DNA from 3 places in the Arthrobacter sp. SRS-W-1-2016 genome. Region 3 is predicted to be linked to each of the others. Evidence: riboswitches for the same ligand, from Rfam matches in the RefSeq annotation. Region 3 holds a riboswitch; each other region holds the start of a gene.

Region 1 (5,568 bases), on a different contig from region 3:
CGCGGCCCGGGAAGGACAGCGTGTCTCCCTCTTCGAGCTCGTACTCCTCGTTGGTAAGGATCAATTTGATGCGGCCCTTGACGACGTGCAGGACGTCGACATCGCAATCGACGGCGTAAAGCTCGGCCTCTCCCCGGCCCCGGGGCTCGATCGAGGCCTGCAGGATCTGCAATCGCCGTTCGGAGCGCGCCGTCAGGAGACGCTCCACGATGCCCTGCCCGCCGAGCGAAATCCGCGGTCCGTCGTCGCGCCGGGTCAGATGCGTCTCCGGTGCGGCGAAAAGGTCTCCGATGGACACCGAAAGAACTTGGCAAAGCGTCACGAGGGAAGCGACCGACGGCGATGTCAGGTCACGCTCCACACGGCTCAGGAACCCTTTGGTGAGGCCGGTGGCGTCGGCAACCTGCTCGATGGTGAGCCGCTGCGATTGGCGGGCGGCACGAATTCTGGAACCGATGGCAACGGGGACGTTGCTCGGTTCAACGGGGAGAGCCTTCATTCACGAACCTTTCAGGCCGTTTATGCGGCCCTGTCATTGCAGCAATAGTAGCCGGATCGCCGGCATGGCAGGGCCTTTGGCTAGCCGGAGGAGCGCCGATGAGTCCGCTGGGCGAGACAGCATCTTGACCGTTACTCGCATCACTACGTATCCTCATAGGCAACAAGTGTTGTTTGTGAGGCATACATCACAGACTACTCTCCCCAATCACCAGCGCAGAGACCTTCCGCAACCCCGCACGAAACCCCGCGGACCGGCGTCGGAATCCCCCAGAGCTCTGCGCATCACTTTCAGGAGCCAACCGTGGACTCTTCGTTCATCAATATTGCGATCGTGGTGGTGTATTTGCTCGCCATGCTGGCCTTCGGCTGGTGGGGCAAGTCGCGCACCAAGAACAACAGCGACTTCCTGGTGGCAGGGCGCCGACTCGGTCCGATGCTCTACACCGGCACCATGGCCGCCGTCGTCCTCGGTGGCGCATCGACGGTTGGCGGCGTCGGCCTCGGCTACAAGTTCGGCGTCTCCGGCATGTGGTTGGTGGTCGCGATCGGTTCGGGCGTCCTCCTCCTGAGCCTGCTGTTCGCCGGCACCATCCAGCGGTTGAAGATCTACACGGTCTCCCAGATGCTGAGCCTGCGTTACGGCCAGCGTGCCACGCAGACCTCCGGCATCGTCATGCTGGCCTACACCCTCATGCTGTGCGCCACGTCCACGGGCGCCTACGCCACCATCTTCGTTGTCCTCTTCGGCTGGGAGCGCTGGCTCGCCATCGCCGTCGGCGGCGCCATCGTCCTGGTCTACTCCACCATCGGCGGCATGTGGTCCATCACCCTCGCCGACCAGGTGCAGTTCATCATCAAGACCGTGGGCATCTTCTTCCTCATGCTCCCGTTCGTCCTCAACGCGGCAGGCGGTTTCGACGGCATCCGTGCCCGTGTTGACGCCAGCTTCTTCCAGTTGGACGGCATCGGGGCGCAGACCATCATCACGTACTTCGTGGTCTACACCCTTGGCCTGCTGATCGGCCAGGACATCTGGCAGCGCGTGTTCACCGCGAAGACCCCCAAGGTGGCCCGATGGGGCGGCGCCACCGCCGGCATCTACTGCGTCCTGTACGGCGTGGCCGGCGCCCTGATCGGCCTGGCTGCCCGGGTGGCCCTGCCGAACATCGACGTCAAGGCCCTTGGCAAGGACGTCGTCTACGCCGAGGTAGCCACGCACATCCTGCCGATCGGCATCGGCGGCCTTGTCATGGCCGCAGCAGTCGCCGCCATGATGTCCACCGCGTCCGGAGCCCTCATCGCCGCGGCCACCGTTGCCCGCGCCGACGTGGTCCCGTTCGTGGCCAGCTGGTTCGGCAAGACGATCAACACCAACGACACCGAAAATCCCGAGCATGACGTCAAGGCCAACCGCTACTGGGTCCTTGGCCTGGGGATCGTTGCAGTGTTGATCTCGATGGCGGCGCAAGACGTCGTGGTGGCCCTGACCATCGCCTACGACATCCTGGTAGGTGGCCTGCTGGTTGCCATCCTGGGCGGCTTGGTCTGGAAGCGCGGCACGGGTATTGCCGCAGCCTGGTCCATGGCAGTCGGGTCTGTACTGACCCTTGCCTTGCTGATCGCCTACGCCACGGGAATCATCCCCAGCGAAGACGGCGTCTACGCCAACGATCCCATCTACTGGGGCCTCGGCGCCTCGTTCGCCGTCTATTTCGTGGTCTCCCTCCTCACGCCGCCCACCGAGCCGGCCGTCCGCGAAGCTTGGGAACGCCGCGTTGCCGGAACGGCCGCGGAGGAACTCCCACTGGAGGCCCACCCGGTGGCCATCCACTAGGTTTCACAAAACCACGTACGACGGCGGCGCCGCACCTTCTCCTTCGAGAGGTGCGGCGCCGCCGTCGCATGTACAGTAGGAACAGCTTCAAGAGATGTGGCGCCAAGCTCCGACTTGCCACACGCCAACCCCATGTTCACGGGTGGTTCGGATGAAGAAGCGGCCCGGCTCGGACCAGAGACAACCGAACGGGCAAGAGCAACTCCATAGGAGAAGGCCATGCCTTTCGAAAACGGCGCCACCGCCACAGCCGACCGCACTATCCAGTCCAGCGCCCTCTTTTTGCCCCGCCCCCGTCGGGTGGACGAGTTCGTCCGGGTGATTCCCGGCGTCGACCTCTCCCAAGGCTCCATCACGTTCGTGGTGGACGGAGACCTGGAACGCTATTGGCATCATGAGCCGCGGCTCATCACCGAAGCACTCTCAAAAGCGGTCCAGCCCGCCCGCTGGTTCCCGGCCACACGGAAACTTACGCTCACGGTTGCGGCAACCGGGCACCGTGCGGGCGTGCAGAAGCACTTCATCCTGAGCGCGTTCTAGCCGCCAAGGTCACGATCGCGCGGGCCGTGCTCTCACCAACGGGCAGATCAGACAGGAGGGTGGATTGGAACATGTGGTAGATATCTGGTTTTCCGGACCACATAGCGCAGCTCGGACGATTATCCGTGGCGAGCAGATGGTGCCAACTGCCGTGCTCGGTGTCGACAAAATGGTTTTGTACGTATGTGGTCCATGGTTGAAGCAGGTTCGCGTATCGCGGGTTGCCTGTGGGGCTAGCCCACGTCGCGGCGGCGGAAATCGCTTCCGCGGTCACCCAGTGGGGTCGGTCTCGAATGCCGGGTCTGCCATCCCAAGCTACGGTGTACACGAAGCCCTCCGCAGTGTCCGCGGTCCATCCATATTTCACGGCCGTCTCGTAGAGGCCGGCAGCGGCTTCCTTTAGCCACGGCGGTGGCAGTTCAAATGTTGACTCAAGCTCGAAGAGGCGGCTCCCTTCGAACAGGTGGCCGATTGTCATTCCGTAGGGGTGGATTCATCGCCGGGATTATCGAGATTGAAGTCGGGCAGCGGCATCCAGTCCTGGCCGTAGTGTTCGTTAAACCACCACTTCGCTGAACGGGCGCGCACATTGATGAAAGTCTCCGCGATCCGCAGGGCACGATCCCTCCAGCCCGGGTTTCGTGTGTGGCCATAGAGTGCGAGGATCGACTCTAGCCCGTGCATATTGGCGTTGGCGCCCCAATACGGTTCGGGTTCGGCAAACTCTCGATCCCAGGATTCGAAGAGGGCACCGGCGTCATTCGACCAGAATCTGCTCATCAGCACCTCGGAGGCCTTCGCCGTCAACTCGTCGGCGCCGGGGATGCCCGCGGTGGCCGCAGCGGAAGCCGCCAGCGCGACGAAGCATGTATCGTAAGCGCGTTTCCGTTGCGAGGAAGGCGTTCCGTCAAGAGAACTCAAATAGCCTCCGAAGGGTGCATCTCAGAACTGGTCCGGTAGGCACGCTACGCCGTGCGCCGCATAGGGGATTACATCAGGCACCTCCAGCAAGGCGGCGATACTGAAGCAATAGATCATCCGCGCAGTCACGAAGCACGCTGGAGAGCGGCTGATGTCCACGCTCCCGAAGCGATCGAGGAATCCAAACCCATCGGGAACCAGCGCACCTTTTGCGAGCTCAATCAGACCGTGGAGTTCCTCGTGACTGGCCTTTTTCAGAGGGCTGGGACCCATGTGCAGGCTTGACCCTTCGTGCCGATCTGCTGGATCTATCTAGGAAAAGGACTACACCGGGAAACAGTGAGCCAAGACGTAACCCCGCTGCTGGAACCTTACGGTCGGGCCCCGGGCACGGGCATGGCCGGGACCGACCGGCACGATTGGCGTTCGATCAGGGCGACGGGAAGGACGTTCTTTCGTCGGAACTTCCTCCCGGGGGAATCAATCCGGGCAAGTATGCGCTCGGCCGCGACCCGTCCGATATGCCGCGGGTCCTGGTCAATGACAGACACCGAGGGAGTGAGAACGTCCGCCATGGGGAAGTCGCCGAAGCTGATGAGCGCAATGTCCGTTCTGTTCAGCGCCTGAAGGGCCGGAAAGACGCCGGTGGAGAACCGGGCGTTGGAGGAGAAGATGGCGGTCGGCGCATCCGGCAACGCCAGCAGGGTCTTGCAGACCTGGGCGGCGGCGTCCGCGTCCCGCGAACCGAGAGCAACCAGTTCCTCGCTCCGTGCCAAGCCGGCTTCTTCAAGGGCGGCGAGGTACCCTTCCAGGCGCAGCCGTGTCGTGGGCACTTCCGTGGAATCCCCGACGATGGCGATGCGGCGGTGTCCGTGCGCGATGAGGTGCTGCGTGGCTTCGAATGCACCGCCGAAGTCGTCTTCGACGAAATAGTCAGCAGCGAGCTTGTTGGGCGCGCGGTCGATGAACACGATGGGGAAGCTGTCCTGCCAGCGCGCGAGGTAGGACTGGTCGCCGGCGATCGGGGCGATGATGAGGCCGCCGATCTGGCGGCGGACCGTCGTCTCGATGATGCTCTGTTCCAGGGACGGGTTGTCCCCCAGGCTCGTGACGACGATCGCCATGTCGCGTTCACGCGCGGCCAGTTCGATTTCCTTCGTAACGGCGGCGAAGAAAGGGTCGGCGACGTCAGGCACCGCGATGCCGATGACTGCCGACTTTCCCTCACGGAAGGTGCGCGCCAGCATGTTCGGCACGTACTTGAGTTCACGCATGGCCGACTGCACACGTTCCCGGGTCTCTTCGGTGACGTGCGGGTCGTCATTGAAAACCCTGGAAACCGTCTTGGCGCTCACTCCGGCGCGCGTGGCCACATCCTGCATGGTAGTCACTCTTCGGCTCCTTCACCGTCCGCTGGGAACAGTCTTCTGGCTCGACCGTCCGTGGGCGGGGAACTGTCACCAACGCATCTGAAGATGTCATCGGTGACAATGACCCGCACACACCATCCTGCCCGATCTGCCATGGAACTTCAAGCAACAAATGACATCGATGACATAGATTTTCGCAAATTCATTGACATCGATGACACGGGGCTTCTATATTGCTGTAAGGCAGGTCACAACGGGCCCCTCGAGGGTAGATCCGAGTTCCCGTTTCAGACGACCCGAATCGATTCAGACAGCGCTTCAATGGTGTGGCAGCAAGGCTTCTCCACCGTGGAATGACCAACGGAGGAGACAGTGATGAACACCACTGAAGATGGGATCTCG
Region 2 (5,568 bases), on a different contig from region 3:
ACGCAGGGTCACTTACGTCCCATTGCGCGCCTCGTCATGGGCCGTAAGTGACCCCGCGTTGTTGTCAGATGGAGTCAGACGGACGCGAGGACCTTGTGCTCCAGGAATTCGCCAACGTGCCCGATTTCCTGCTGGTTGATGCCGTGCCACATGCCCGTGTAGAGCACCTTGGTAAGGTCCGTGTGCTTTCGGGCCCAATCCATGGTGTATTCGATCTTGTCCGGGGTGATGACAGGGTCCTGTTGGTCGCGTCCCCAGAAGAGCGGCACGGATCCGTCCAGCTCGGCGTCACGGAACGCGGGGTCCTCGCCGGCGTCGACGGCGAACCCTGAAAGCCCGACGACGGCGGCAAAGTCCGCCGGGCGGTGCCGGAGCAGCGAGGTGGCCATGGCCATGCCCATGGAAAACCCGAGGAGCGTCACTGAACTGTGGTTGGACTTCAACGAATCCAGCCAGGAAAACACGTACCCCGCGGCGTCCTTGACGGCGTCGAGGGAGTAGTCGATGGACGCCGTGAGCGGGAACCACGTGAAGCCCGGGCCTGTGGCGATCGGCGCGCGGAGCGAGGCCACGACGAAGTCCCGGGGCAACAGGCCGGCCAGGCTGAAGAGGTCCTGCTCGTTGGATCCGTAACCGTGCAGAAGGACCAGCAACGGCTTTCCAGCCCGCTCTTCCTCTTCGTGGGACCACAAAACGACCGGGGCAGGAAAGGCGGAAGCTTGACTCATGGGACTATTCTTGCAGTTACCCATGAGTAACAAGCTACGGGCGCGTAGCGACGCAGCAAGAGGCAGGATATGGACGTGAGTGACACTGATTCCACGGTGGCAAAGTCGGACGAGCGGATTCATCCGTGGACCCGTTACGTGGCGCTAGGTGATTCCTTTACCGAAGGCATCGGCGACCCCGAGCCCAACAACCCCGGAGCACATCGCGGCTGGGCCGACCGCGTCGCCGAGGAACTGAGCCGGGGACACCGCGACTTCGCCTACGCCAACCTCGCCATCCGCGGACGCTTGCTGCAGCAAATCCTCGACGAACAACTTGGCCCGTGCATGGACCTCAAGCCGGATCTCGTGAGCATCTCCGCAGGCGGCAACGACCTCATCCGTCCCGGCGGCGATCCCGACGCCCTGGCCGAAAAACTCGATGCCGCAGTGCAGACCCTGAGTTCCGACGGCGCCACGGTGGTTCTCTTCAACGGTCCGGACACCGCGTCATCGGTCCTCGGCCGGATCCGCGGCAAGGTGGCCATCTACAACGAAAACCTCCGCACGGTGGCCGCCCGCCACGATGCCGTGGTAGCTGACATGTGGTCCTTGAGGCAGCTTTCCAACTCCCAGATGTGGGACGAAGACCGCCTCCATTTCTCGCCGCTCGGCCATCACACCATCGCCGCGATGGTCCTCGACTCACTGAATGTGCCGCACAACCTTGAGCCGCTCCACCCCAAGCCGCTCCCCCAGCGCAGTTGGCGCCAAGCCCGGTCTGGCGACCTGGTCTGGGCCCGCGAATACTTTGTCCCGTGGGTCGTCCGCCGGATCAGGCACCGCTCCTCCGGTGACGGGATCCTGCCGAAACGCCCGACGCCGGGACCCGTCTTCGGCCCTGCCGACACCTTCCTGCCCGGGAGCTGAACGAACCGCGAGGTTAGTCACAGGGAGCAGGGCTAAGCTGGTGAAAGACAGGGAGGCTTCCGCCGTGAACAATTTGATCTTCTGGATCATCGTCTGCTCTTGGCTGATTCCCATGGGGATCCGCATGTACAACCGATCGCGCCAGCGCAGGTTCCAGGACTTCCCGCCGCAGAATTACCCCGGGCAGCCCTATCCTCCGCAGCACAACCCCGTCGGATACCCGGAGCAGCCCCCGGTGGTCATCCCGGCTGAGCCGCAACCCCCGATGGCGACGCCCGCGCGGCAGGCCGTTCCGCCGTCGTCGGCTACTCCGCAAGCGAGCGGCGCTCCCCAGCCGAACAGCGCGCCCCAAGGCTACCGGGCACGGAAACTGGCCGAGCTGGACCAGGAGTACAGCGACGGGAAAATCGCCATGGAGGACTACATGAAGCTCCGCCAGGAGATCATGAACGGCTGATTCAGCCGAAAAGGCGCGCTAGCCGAAGAATGCCTCGCGCAGTTGGGGGCCGAGCTGGCCGATCTCGGTGAGGAAACCGTCGTGCCCGATCGGCGCCTCGATGACGTGAACCGGGACCTCTCCGGGCAAGGCCTTGGCAAGCTCGCGGGATTGCTCCGGGAAATAGAGCCGGTCCGAGTCCACCGAGGCCACGAAGAACGTCGCCGTGGCCACGGACAACGCATCCTCCAACGAGCCCCGGCCGCGCGTGATGTCGTGGCTCATGAGCGCTTCGGTAATGGCGATGTAGCTATTGGCGTCGAAGCGCTGGACCAGCTTGCTCCCCTGGTGGTCCAGGTAGCTCTCTACCTGGTAGCGGCCCCGGTCCCCCAACGCGGCAGCCTGGAGGGGTGCCTCGCCGCCCTGGGCGTTCCGGCCGAAGCGGAAGTCCAGCTCGTCCGCCGAGCGATAGGTGATGTGGGCAATCCGCCGGGCAAGGGCCAGACCCGCTTCGGGGGCGGTCTGGCCGTAGTAGTCTCCGCCGTTGAAGTCGGCGTCCTGCCGGATGGCGAGCGTCTGGGCCTGTGCGAACGCGATCTGCTCGGCAGTGCTGTACGCCCCGATGGAGATCACGGCGCATCGCTTGACGCGGTCCGGATAGCCGACGGCCCATTCCAGTGCACGGGCACCGCCCATGGACCCGCCCACGACGGTGTGCCAGCTGTGGATCCCCAAGGCGTCGGCCAGCCTGGCCTCGGCCACCGTGCTGTCCCGCAGGGTCACGAGCGGGAAGCGGGAGCCCCACGGCTTGCCGTCAGGAGCGCTCGACGACGGCCCCGTGCTGCCGTAGCAGCCCCCCACAATGTTGACGGAGACCACGAAGTAGCGGTCCGTGTCGATCGTGGCGCCGGGACCCACAAGCTGCTCCCACCAGCCGTCTTCGTCGCTCTCGCCACGGGCCACATGGGTGCTGCCGGTCAATGCATGTTCCACGAGGACAGCGTTGGTAGCGTCTGCGTTGAGCCGCCCCCACGTCTCGTACGCAAGGACGACGTCCGGGAGGTAACCTCCGGCCTCCAGCTCGAGTCCGCCCACGGAAACATACTTGAGGGTTCCGTCCTGGGTACCGGAAAGGGGTATGGCTGTTGCAGCAATTGTCATTCGTTGACACCTCACATCGCGCTTGCCCGCCGCCAACACAGCGAAGGGCCAGGTCTTCACCCGGGGCACCCCACCGCGAATGGAGGGTTGCCGGCCAGCAAGCCGGGGCTGTCACTGGCACTCATGACCTATAGGAAGAGTCTAGGAAAACCGGACCCCTTCTGACGAAGATTATGACATCTTTGTGACACTTGGCCGCGTTTTGTTCATGAAGGGGTGGTTGCGAAGGCTGGCCGGCGAAGATTCATCTTGCGTCGCCGGCCAGCCTCGTACGCCCCTCCGGGCCCGTGCTAGGCGCTCTTGGCTGCCCGGAATCCCGACTCGAGGTCCGCGAGGATGTCGTCGATGTGCTCGATTCCGACGGACAGCCGCACCAGGCCAGGGGTCACTCCCGCAACGGCCTGCTGTTCCGGCGTCAGCTGGCTGTGCGTCGTCGACGCCGGGTGGATGACCAAGGAGCGGACGTCGCCGATGTTGGCCACGTGCGAATGCAGTTCCAGGGCGTCCACGAAGCGCTTGCCGGCCTCGACCCCGCCGTTGATGGTGAAGGACACCACGGCGCCGGTGCCCCTGGGGCCGTACTTCCGGCCCCGTTCGAACCACGGGCTGGAAGGCAGCCCCGCGTACGCGACCGATTCGACGTCGTCGCGCCCTTCGAGCCATTGCGCCACCTTGGTGGCGTTGTCCACGTGGCGTTCCACCCGCAGGCTGAGGGTTTCGATTCCCTGGGAGATCAGGAAAGCGTTGAACGGGGAAACTGCCGATCCGAGGTCGCGCAGGAGCTGGACCCGGGCTTTGAGGATGTAGGAGAGGTTCGCGCCGAGGGCCCCGTCCTTGCCGAGGTCGCGGGCATAGACCAGGCCGTTGTAGCTGGGGTCCGGGGTGTTGAAGCCGGGGAACCGCTCAGGGTCCTTGCCGAAATCGAAGTTGCCGGAGTCCACGATGACACCGGCAATGGCGGAGCCGTGCCCTCCCAGGTACTTGGTGGCCGAATGCACCACGATGTCCGCGCCCCACTCGATGGGCCGGATCAGGTAGGGCGTGGCGAGGGTGTTGTCCACGACGAGCGGGACTCCCGCCTCGTGCGCGGTGCGGGAGACCCCTTCGATGTCCAAGACGTCCTGGCGGGGGTTGGAGACGACTTCGGCGAAGAACAGCTTGGTGTTTGGCTGCACCGCGTCCCGCCAGTGGTCCAGGTTGTCCGGGTCCTCGACGAAGGTCACAGAGATGCCGAATTTCTTCAGCGTGTGGGCCAGCAGGTTGTAGGTGCCGCCGTAGAGGCTCGGGCTGGCGACCACGTGGTCACCGGCCTCGGCCACGTTGAGGATGGCGAAGGTTTCCGCGGCCTGGCCGGAGCTCAGCAGGAGGGCCGCCAAGCCACCCTCCAGGCTCGCTATGCGCTGCTCCACCGCATCCTGCGTGGGGTTGCCGATCCGGGTGTAGATGGGCGCCAGTTCGGCCAGTGCAAAGCGGTTGGCCGCGCTTTCCGCGCTGGGAAAGACGAACGAGGTGGTCTGGTAGATGGGGAGGGCACGGGCGCCGGTGGCGGCGTCCGGCTCCTGGCCGGCGTGGATTTGGCGCGTTTCGAATGACCATCCTTGGGACATGCGGACTCCTGGTTGTCTGGGCTCTTGCCGTGCGTCAGCCTGCCGGGCTGAAGGGTTCAGCATGCCGGCGATCGGTTGCCGCCAGTCTAGGGACGGCATTGCAGGCTCCGGAAGCTTTGTGACGAACGCGGAAGTTTTCTGTCCCGGTGCGTCCTGAAGTGACCCTGAGCGGCCTTTTCGATACATCCCACCTTGGTTAGGCTTGACTTAGCTGAGAGCTCCATCACAAAGTGCCAAGATGAAGCCATGCGCATGGATCACGTCTCTTACGCTTGTGAACGAGATGGCCTGTTGGCCACCACCGAGCGGATTTCCGCAGCATTGGGAGTGGACGCAGTCCGGGGCGGAGTGCATCCGCGCTTTGGTACCCGGAACATGATCATTCCCCTTGCTGACCACAAATACCTGGAAGTTGTCGAGGTCCTGGACCACCCGGCCTCCGACAAGGCACCTTTTGGACAAGCTGTCCGTGCACGCTCCGCCGCAGGAGGTGGGTGGATGGGCTGGTGCGTCGCTGTGGACGACCTGAGCCCGTTCGAGCAGCGGCTCGGACGCGCCGCCGTCCCGGGCAACCGCAAGTTCCCGGATGGCCGGGAACTCGTCTGGTCGCAGATCGGCATCCTGGGACTCATCGCCGATCCCCAGGTTCCCTACCTGCTCCGCTGGGAGGGTGACCCCGCACTTCACCCGTCCCTCGTGTACCCAAGCGATGTCAAGATGTCCAGCC
Region 3 (5,568 bases):
GCCCCCGCCGGAACCGGGAGACCGTCAATAGCCGCGGCGTGCTCGCCGCGGCTATCTCAGCCGTCGGCTGTGACTCTCAAGGCGGCGGCGCGGGCGTCGGGAGCGACTGCGCCGTCCACGGGCCGGAAAATTTAGCGTGGCGAACTCTATTGTGCCGCCATGGCGGCAGTAGTTAACTAGTCCCGTGAACTCAGCTGGGGAAGGGTGATCTGGCTCTCGGCCCGGCGGGCACCTGGTTTCACGGTGCCGTGGAATCAGCACTGTTGATGGAGGGCATCATGATGAGTGCAGTTTCTTCGTCCTGGAATTTCAATCACGGTTTTCCCACGCCCGGACCCCAGGATCCCGACAAGACCATCGGCCTCCCGGCCTGCTTCTCACTGAAGGATCCGGTCACGTGACTGCCGCCGCGGAAGACTGGATCAAACGGCTGGACATGTCCCCCGCTCTCGTGGGCGGCTGGTTCGCGCCGGCGCTCGTGAGCAACGAGGACATCGCGGGATCGGCGCTGCCTCCGCGCTTCGGCGTCGATCATCCGCTCTACAGTTCCAACTGGTACTTGCTGCAATCAGGAGAAGTCCTCCAGTTGCACGCCCTGAAGCAGGACGAATTGTGGTTCTTCCATGTGGGGACGCCCATCAGGCTGCACGTCTTCTCCCGGGAGCTTGGACACCAGGACTTTGGCTATACCGAGACCGTGTTAGGGCCGGATCCGGAGGCAGGCGAGACGCTGCAAGGAGTTGCCCCGGGCTCCACCTGGTTCGGTGCCGAGTTGGCCGGTCCAGGGTTCGCCTTGGTCAGCTGCAGCCTCTCACCCGGATACGAGAGGTCTGACTCCGCGAAACCAACGGCACGGGACATCGAGTCGCTCGTCATGAGGTTCCCCGGGCATGCTGAGCTGATCCTGCGACTGGCGGCGGAATAGCCCGGGCCGGCGGGCTGGCAGTCTGGCCGGGAAAAACGTCTGGTGCGCCGGTTCTGGGGCCGGCGCACCAGGCTTCTCCCTCCCCAACTGACTCGCAGTTGTTGTCGTTTAGAGCGCCCTAAACGACAACAAATGCGAGTCAGTTGGGCTTCTCAGGATCCGACCGGAGAAAGCGCGCGCACCAAGCCGAAGAGGTCCTTGGGGTCGTCGGGGTTCGCGACGAGGTCGATCTCCTCGAAGAATTCCGAACCCTCGACGGCGTCGCGGAGATACCGCAAGGCGGAAAAGTCCTCGATCGCGAAGCCCACGGAATCGAATACCGTGATCTGGTGCCTGGAGGTCCGGCCCGGCGCATGACCGCCAAGGACTTGCCAGAACTCGGTGACGGGAAAATCGGCGGACATTTGCTGGATCTCGCCTTCAATCCGCGTCTGGGGATCGTATTCCACAAAGACGTCGCCGAGGTCCAGGATGGCAGCGTCGAGTTCGGTCTTTCCTGGGCAATCGCCGCCGATCGCGTTGATGTGAACGCCCGGAGAAACCTGGTCTGCAGTCAGGATGGTGGCGTTGGCCTTGTCCGCGGTGCACGTGGTGATGACGTCGGCGTCTTCCACTGCGTGGGCCGCCGAGCCCGCGATGGTGATGTCGAAGCCGAGGGGAGCCATGTTCCTGGCGAACTTCTCCATCGCAGCCGGATCAGTGTCCCAGATCCTGACAGTGTTGATGCCCAAGGCTGCCCGGAAGGCCAGCGCTTGGAACTCCGACTGGGTTCCGGTTCCGATCATCGCCATGACCCGTGCATCGGGGCGCGCAAGTTTCTTAGCGACCATGCCGGACGTGGCCGCCGTCCGCAGCGCTGTCAGCACTGTCATCTCCGCGAGGAACGTCGGGTAGCCGTTATGGACATCGGACAGGACACCGAAGGCTGTCACAGTCTGGAAGCCGCGCGCTGGATTCGAGGGGTGTCCATTGACGTACTTGAAGCCGTATGTTTCCTGGTCACTGGTGGGCATCAGCTCGATGACGCCAAACGGGGTGTGACTCGCCACCCGCGGGGTCTTGTCAAAAGATTCCCATCGCCGGAAGTCGTCTTCCAAGTACTGAATCATCTCCGAAATGATGGTTTCCGGGCCTCGCCCGGCCGTCCAGCGGACCATATTGCGGACATCGACAAAGCGCGTCATGTGCGCTCCTTTCCCTCATAAGCATTGTTGCTACGAGGCTACGGAGCGGCGATATGCATCCGCAATTGCCAAAGTATGTACTTTTCATTGAAAACATGCACAAAATGACGAGTCGTTTCGAACATAATGCTCATGAGGTTTGTCGCCGCCAAGCAAGCGGCTACCGCAGGACCGAGCTGAGCAGCAGGCTTGTCTCGCTATTGACGATCCCCTCGATCCCGCGGATCCTGCCCAGCACTTGGTCAAAGTCGCTGAGGCTCTCCGTGCGCAGCTCAGCCACGAGGTCCCAGCCGCCATTCGTGGTGTGCAGTGCCCAAATCTCGGGGAGCCCCCTCAGCTGGCGAATGACCCTGTCGGCCGACCTTCCTTCCACGGCAATGAGCGCAATAGCCCGGATCGCAAGTGGATCGACTTCGTCACGCACCCTCGCGGTGAAACCAACGATGGTTCCGGAGGAAACCAGGCGCTCGAGCCGGCTGTTCACAGTGGCCCTGGCGACGCCCAGTTGGCGCGCGAGGCTCGCGACAGATGCCCTGCCGTCCTCCCTGAGGGCGGAGAGGAGCTGGCGGTCAAGGTCGGTGAGTGCTGCCATAAAGACAAACGTATCGCCCATTCCCCAAGTGGGCCTGAGTCCGTAGGGTATCGACATGAGCATCTACATCAGCCCCGACTCTGCTGCATGGTCGCTGACGGCCATGGCAACCGGTGCGTCAGCGGGATCAATCGATGATGCGAACGGCATGTCCAACTTGATAAAGGAAATCTACGAGACAGAAGGTTTCGAAGCGCTGTCTGGCGTGGTTTTTGCCCTGGCTCATCACAACAGCCTCTCGCTGCACGCACTCGCCACGGCCACCGGGATATCCGTGCACGAGTTGCTGGAAATCCGGAAGCATCAAGGTTCCACGTTTCATCACTCCCCCACAGGAGTAGCATCGCGCTTTGATGCCGTTTCACCCCGGGTCCAGGCAAGCCTGGAACCGTTACCGAATGAAACCGAGGCCTAGGGTCCGCACCAGCGTGGCCCCACCCACCGGCTCCCCACCGGCCGCCTCCCGGTTACGGAACATGACGACGGCCGGTGATGCGGGCCGCCGTCGTGGGTGTTATTTTCTTCTTGAGTAATGAGCACCAGCGCGAAGCCCTGACTTGCTGGTCGGCAACCCTCTCTCCGGCGGGGTGCCTCAGGTGACTACTCGGCGTATCGACACTTTCGAACTGCAAGCGTGACTGAGGAGCACCAATGCCTGAACCAACCGAGGAAAAACTCTCCTACCGTCTCATCACGGGCCCTGACACCAAGGAATTCTGCGAGCGGATCTCCACCGCCCTTGCGGAGGGATACGTGTTGCACGGCAGCCCGGCCGCGACTTTCAACGGCAAGGACGTGATTGTGGCACAAGCCATCGTCCTGCCCGCGGCGATCGCGAGCGCGGATGCCGCCGTCGCCAATGCGGTGGATCAGCTTGATGAAGAGTTCGACGGCGAGGGCCACGCATGAGCTACGCAGGCGACCTCAGCCCGCACGACGCCTGGGCCAAGCTCGAGCAGGGCGCCATCTTGGTGGACGTCCGCACCGAAGGCGAGTGGGCACACATCGGGATCCCGGACACCAAAGCCACCGAAAACGATCCCTTGTTCATCCAGTGGAACCTCGCCGGCGGCATCCCCAACACCCGTTTCATCGAACAGCTGACGCAACAGGCTCCCGAGGCGGACGGTACGGAACTGGTCTTCCTCTGCCGCTCCGGCCAGCGCTCCATCGCGGCCGCGATCGCCGCAACCCAGGCCGGATACACCGCCTACAACGTCCTCGAGGGCTTTGAGGGCGAACCTGACCGCTACGGCGAGCGAACCGTGAATGGCTGGAAAAACCGTGGACTTCCGACGAACCTGGGGAATATCTAAGTGACTTTCAATCCTGACGCCGCCAGCTGGAGCCCTGATACCCAGGCAGTCCGCGGCGGTCTTGACCGTACCAACTTCCAGGAAACGTCCGAAGCCGTCTTCCTGAACTCCGGTTTCGTCTACGAGTCCGCCGCGGCTGCCGAGCGCGCCTTCACGGGCGAGGACGAACGCTTCGTCTACTCCCGTTACGGCAACCCTTCGGTCGCCACCTTCCAGGAGCGACTCCGCCTGCTTGAGGGCACCGAAGCGTGCTTCGCGACGGCGTCGGGCATGTCCGCTGTCTTCACCGCCCTCGGTGCGTTGCTGGCGGCCGGTGACCGCGTGGTTGCCGCCCGCTCGCTCTTCGGTTCCTGCTTCGTGATCCTCAACGAGATCCTGCCGCGCTGGGGGGTCGAGACCGTCTTCGTCGACGGGCCTGACCTCGACCAATGGCGTGCTGCGTTGTCCGAGCCGACAACGGCGGTGTTCTTCGAGTCGCCGTCGAACCCCATGCAGGAAATCGTGGACATTGCCGCGGTGAGCGAGCTTGCCCATGCGGCGGGCGCCACGGTCGTCGTCGACAACGTCTTCGCCACCCCTTTGCTGCAGCGCTGCGGCGATCTCGGCGCAGACGTGATTGTCTATTCCGGCACCAAGCACATCGACGGCCAAGGACGGGTCCTGGGCGGCGCGATCCTGGGCACCAAGGAGTTCATCGACGGGCCGGTCAAGCAACTCATGCGGCACACCGGGCCGTCCCTTTCCGCGTTCAACGCCTGGGTCCTGACCAAAGGCCTGGAGACGATGGCCCTGCGCGTCAACCACTCCTCGGCATCTGCGTTGCGGATCGCCGAATGGCTTGAGGCACAACCGGCCATCAGCTGGGTCAAGTACCCGCTTCTGAAGTCCCACCCGCAGCACGAGCTCGCCGCGAAGCAAATGAAGGCCGGCGGAACCGTGCTCACTTTCGAGCTGCTCCCCTCCGCGGGGCGATCAGCGAAGGAGGCCGCCTTCGCGCTGCTGGACGGGCTCGCCGTCATCGACATCTCGAACAACCTGGGCGACTCCAAGTCCCTCATCACGCACCCCGCCACCACCACGCATCGCGCCATGGGTCCGGAAGGCCGCGCAGCCATTGGCCTGAGCGACGGCGTCGTGCGGCTTTCGGTGGGGTTGGAGGATGTGGACGACCTCATCGGGGACCTCGAGCGGGCCCTCAAGCAGGTCTAGCCTGGCAGCGGGTTAGCCCGGCGCTTCGCGCCAGTCTTGGCGCACCCAGGTGAGGACGGGTTGCGGCTTGGTGTCGCTCTCGTCCCGCTCTGAGCGCATCGTGATCTGAACAGCGTGCTCGACGACGGCGGCCAGCCCGGCGGCGTCGGGCGCGCCCCCGTTGATGCCGCTCCAGCGCTCGGCAACACCACGCTGTTCGATAGCGCCATTGCCACGGCCCAGGATGGCTGCCACGCCGGTCTGGACCAAGTCGAATTCGCCCTGTTCGGCGAGCACAGGTTCCAGATACTCCACCAAGGACCAGACAACGTCCGCGGCGGGCTCCGGGCGGAAGGTCCCGAA

What was found. A riboswitch is a leader RNA that binds a small molecule or an ion and turns the genes downstream of it on or off. The one in region 3 is predicted to bind S-adenosylmethionine.
Region 1: another riboswitch for S-adenosylmethionine. It lies ahead of BMF89_RS06010 (hypothetical protein); the one in region 3 lies ahead of BMF89_RS12250 (DUF1737 domain-containing protein).
Region 2: another riboswitch for S-adenosylmethionine. It lies ahead of BMF89_RS04100 (homoserine O-acetyltransferase); the one in region 3 lies ahead of BMF89_RS12250 (DUF1737 domain-containing protein).

Annotation. Positions count from the first base shown of each region.
Region 1 is NZ_MTPV01000024.1:2,159-7,726, forward strand. It holds gene BMF89_RS06000 (cupin domain-containing protein) at 1-499, opposite strand, end outside; gene BMF89_RS06005 (sodium:solute symporter) at 803-2,335, shown strand; SAM riboswitch class IV at 2,421-2,540, shown strand; gene BMF89_RS06010 (hypothetical protein) at 2,555-2,875, shown strand; gene BMF89_RS22750 (AGE family epimerase/isomerase) at 2,856-3,353, opposite strand; partial or broken gene BMF89_RS22375 (AGE family epimerase/isomerase) at 3,350-4,069, opposite strand; gene BMF89_RS06030 (LacI family DNA-binding transcriptional regulator) at 4,168-5,178, opposite strand; gene BMF89_RS06040 (nucleoside/nucleotide kinase family protein) at 5,542-5,568, shown strand, end outside.
Region 2 is NZ_MTPV01000015.1:48,474-54,041, forward strand. It holds gene BMF89_RS04085 (phospholipase) at 75-728, opposite strand; gene BMF89_RS04090 (SGNH/GDSL hydrolase family protein) at 798-1,637, shown strand; gene BMF89_RS04095 (hypothetical protein) at 1,702-2,094, shown strand; gene BMF89_RS04100 (homoserine O-acetyltransferase) at 2,113-3,234, opposite strand; SAM riboswitch class IV at 3,248-3,363, opposite strand; gene BMF89_RS04105 (bifunctional o-acetylhomoserine/o-acetylserine sulfhydrylase) at 3,525-4,841, opposite strand; gene BMF89_RS04110 (VOC family protein) at 5,088-5,568, shown strand, end outside.
Region 3 is NZ_MTPV01000049.1:60,902-66,469, reverse strand. It holds gene BMF89_RS21950 (hypothetical protein) at 1-31, shown strand, start outside; gene BMF89_RS12270 (cupin domain-containing protein) at 398-925, shown strand; gene BMF89_RS12265 (ornithine cyclodeaminase) at 1,078-2,109, opposite strand; gene BMF89_RS12260 (Lrp/AsnC family transcriptional regulator) at 2,270-2,701, opposite strand; gene BMF89_RS12255 (hypothetical protein) at 2,757-3,116, shown strand; SAM riboswitch class IV at 3,230-3,342, shown strand; gene BMF89_RS12250 (DUF1737 domain-containing protein) at 3,353-3,610, shown strand; gene BMF89_RS12245 (rhodanese-like domain-containing protein) at 3,607-4,017, shown strand; gene BMF89_RS12240 (O-succinylhomoserine sulfhydrylase) at 4,018-5,226, shown strand; gene BMF89_RS12235 (glutamate--cysteine ligase) at 5,239-5,568, opposite strand, start outside.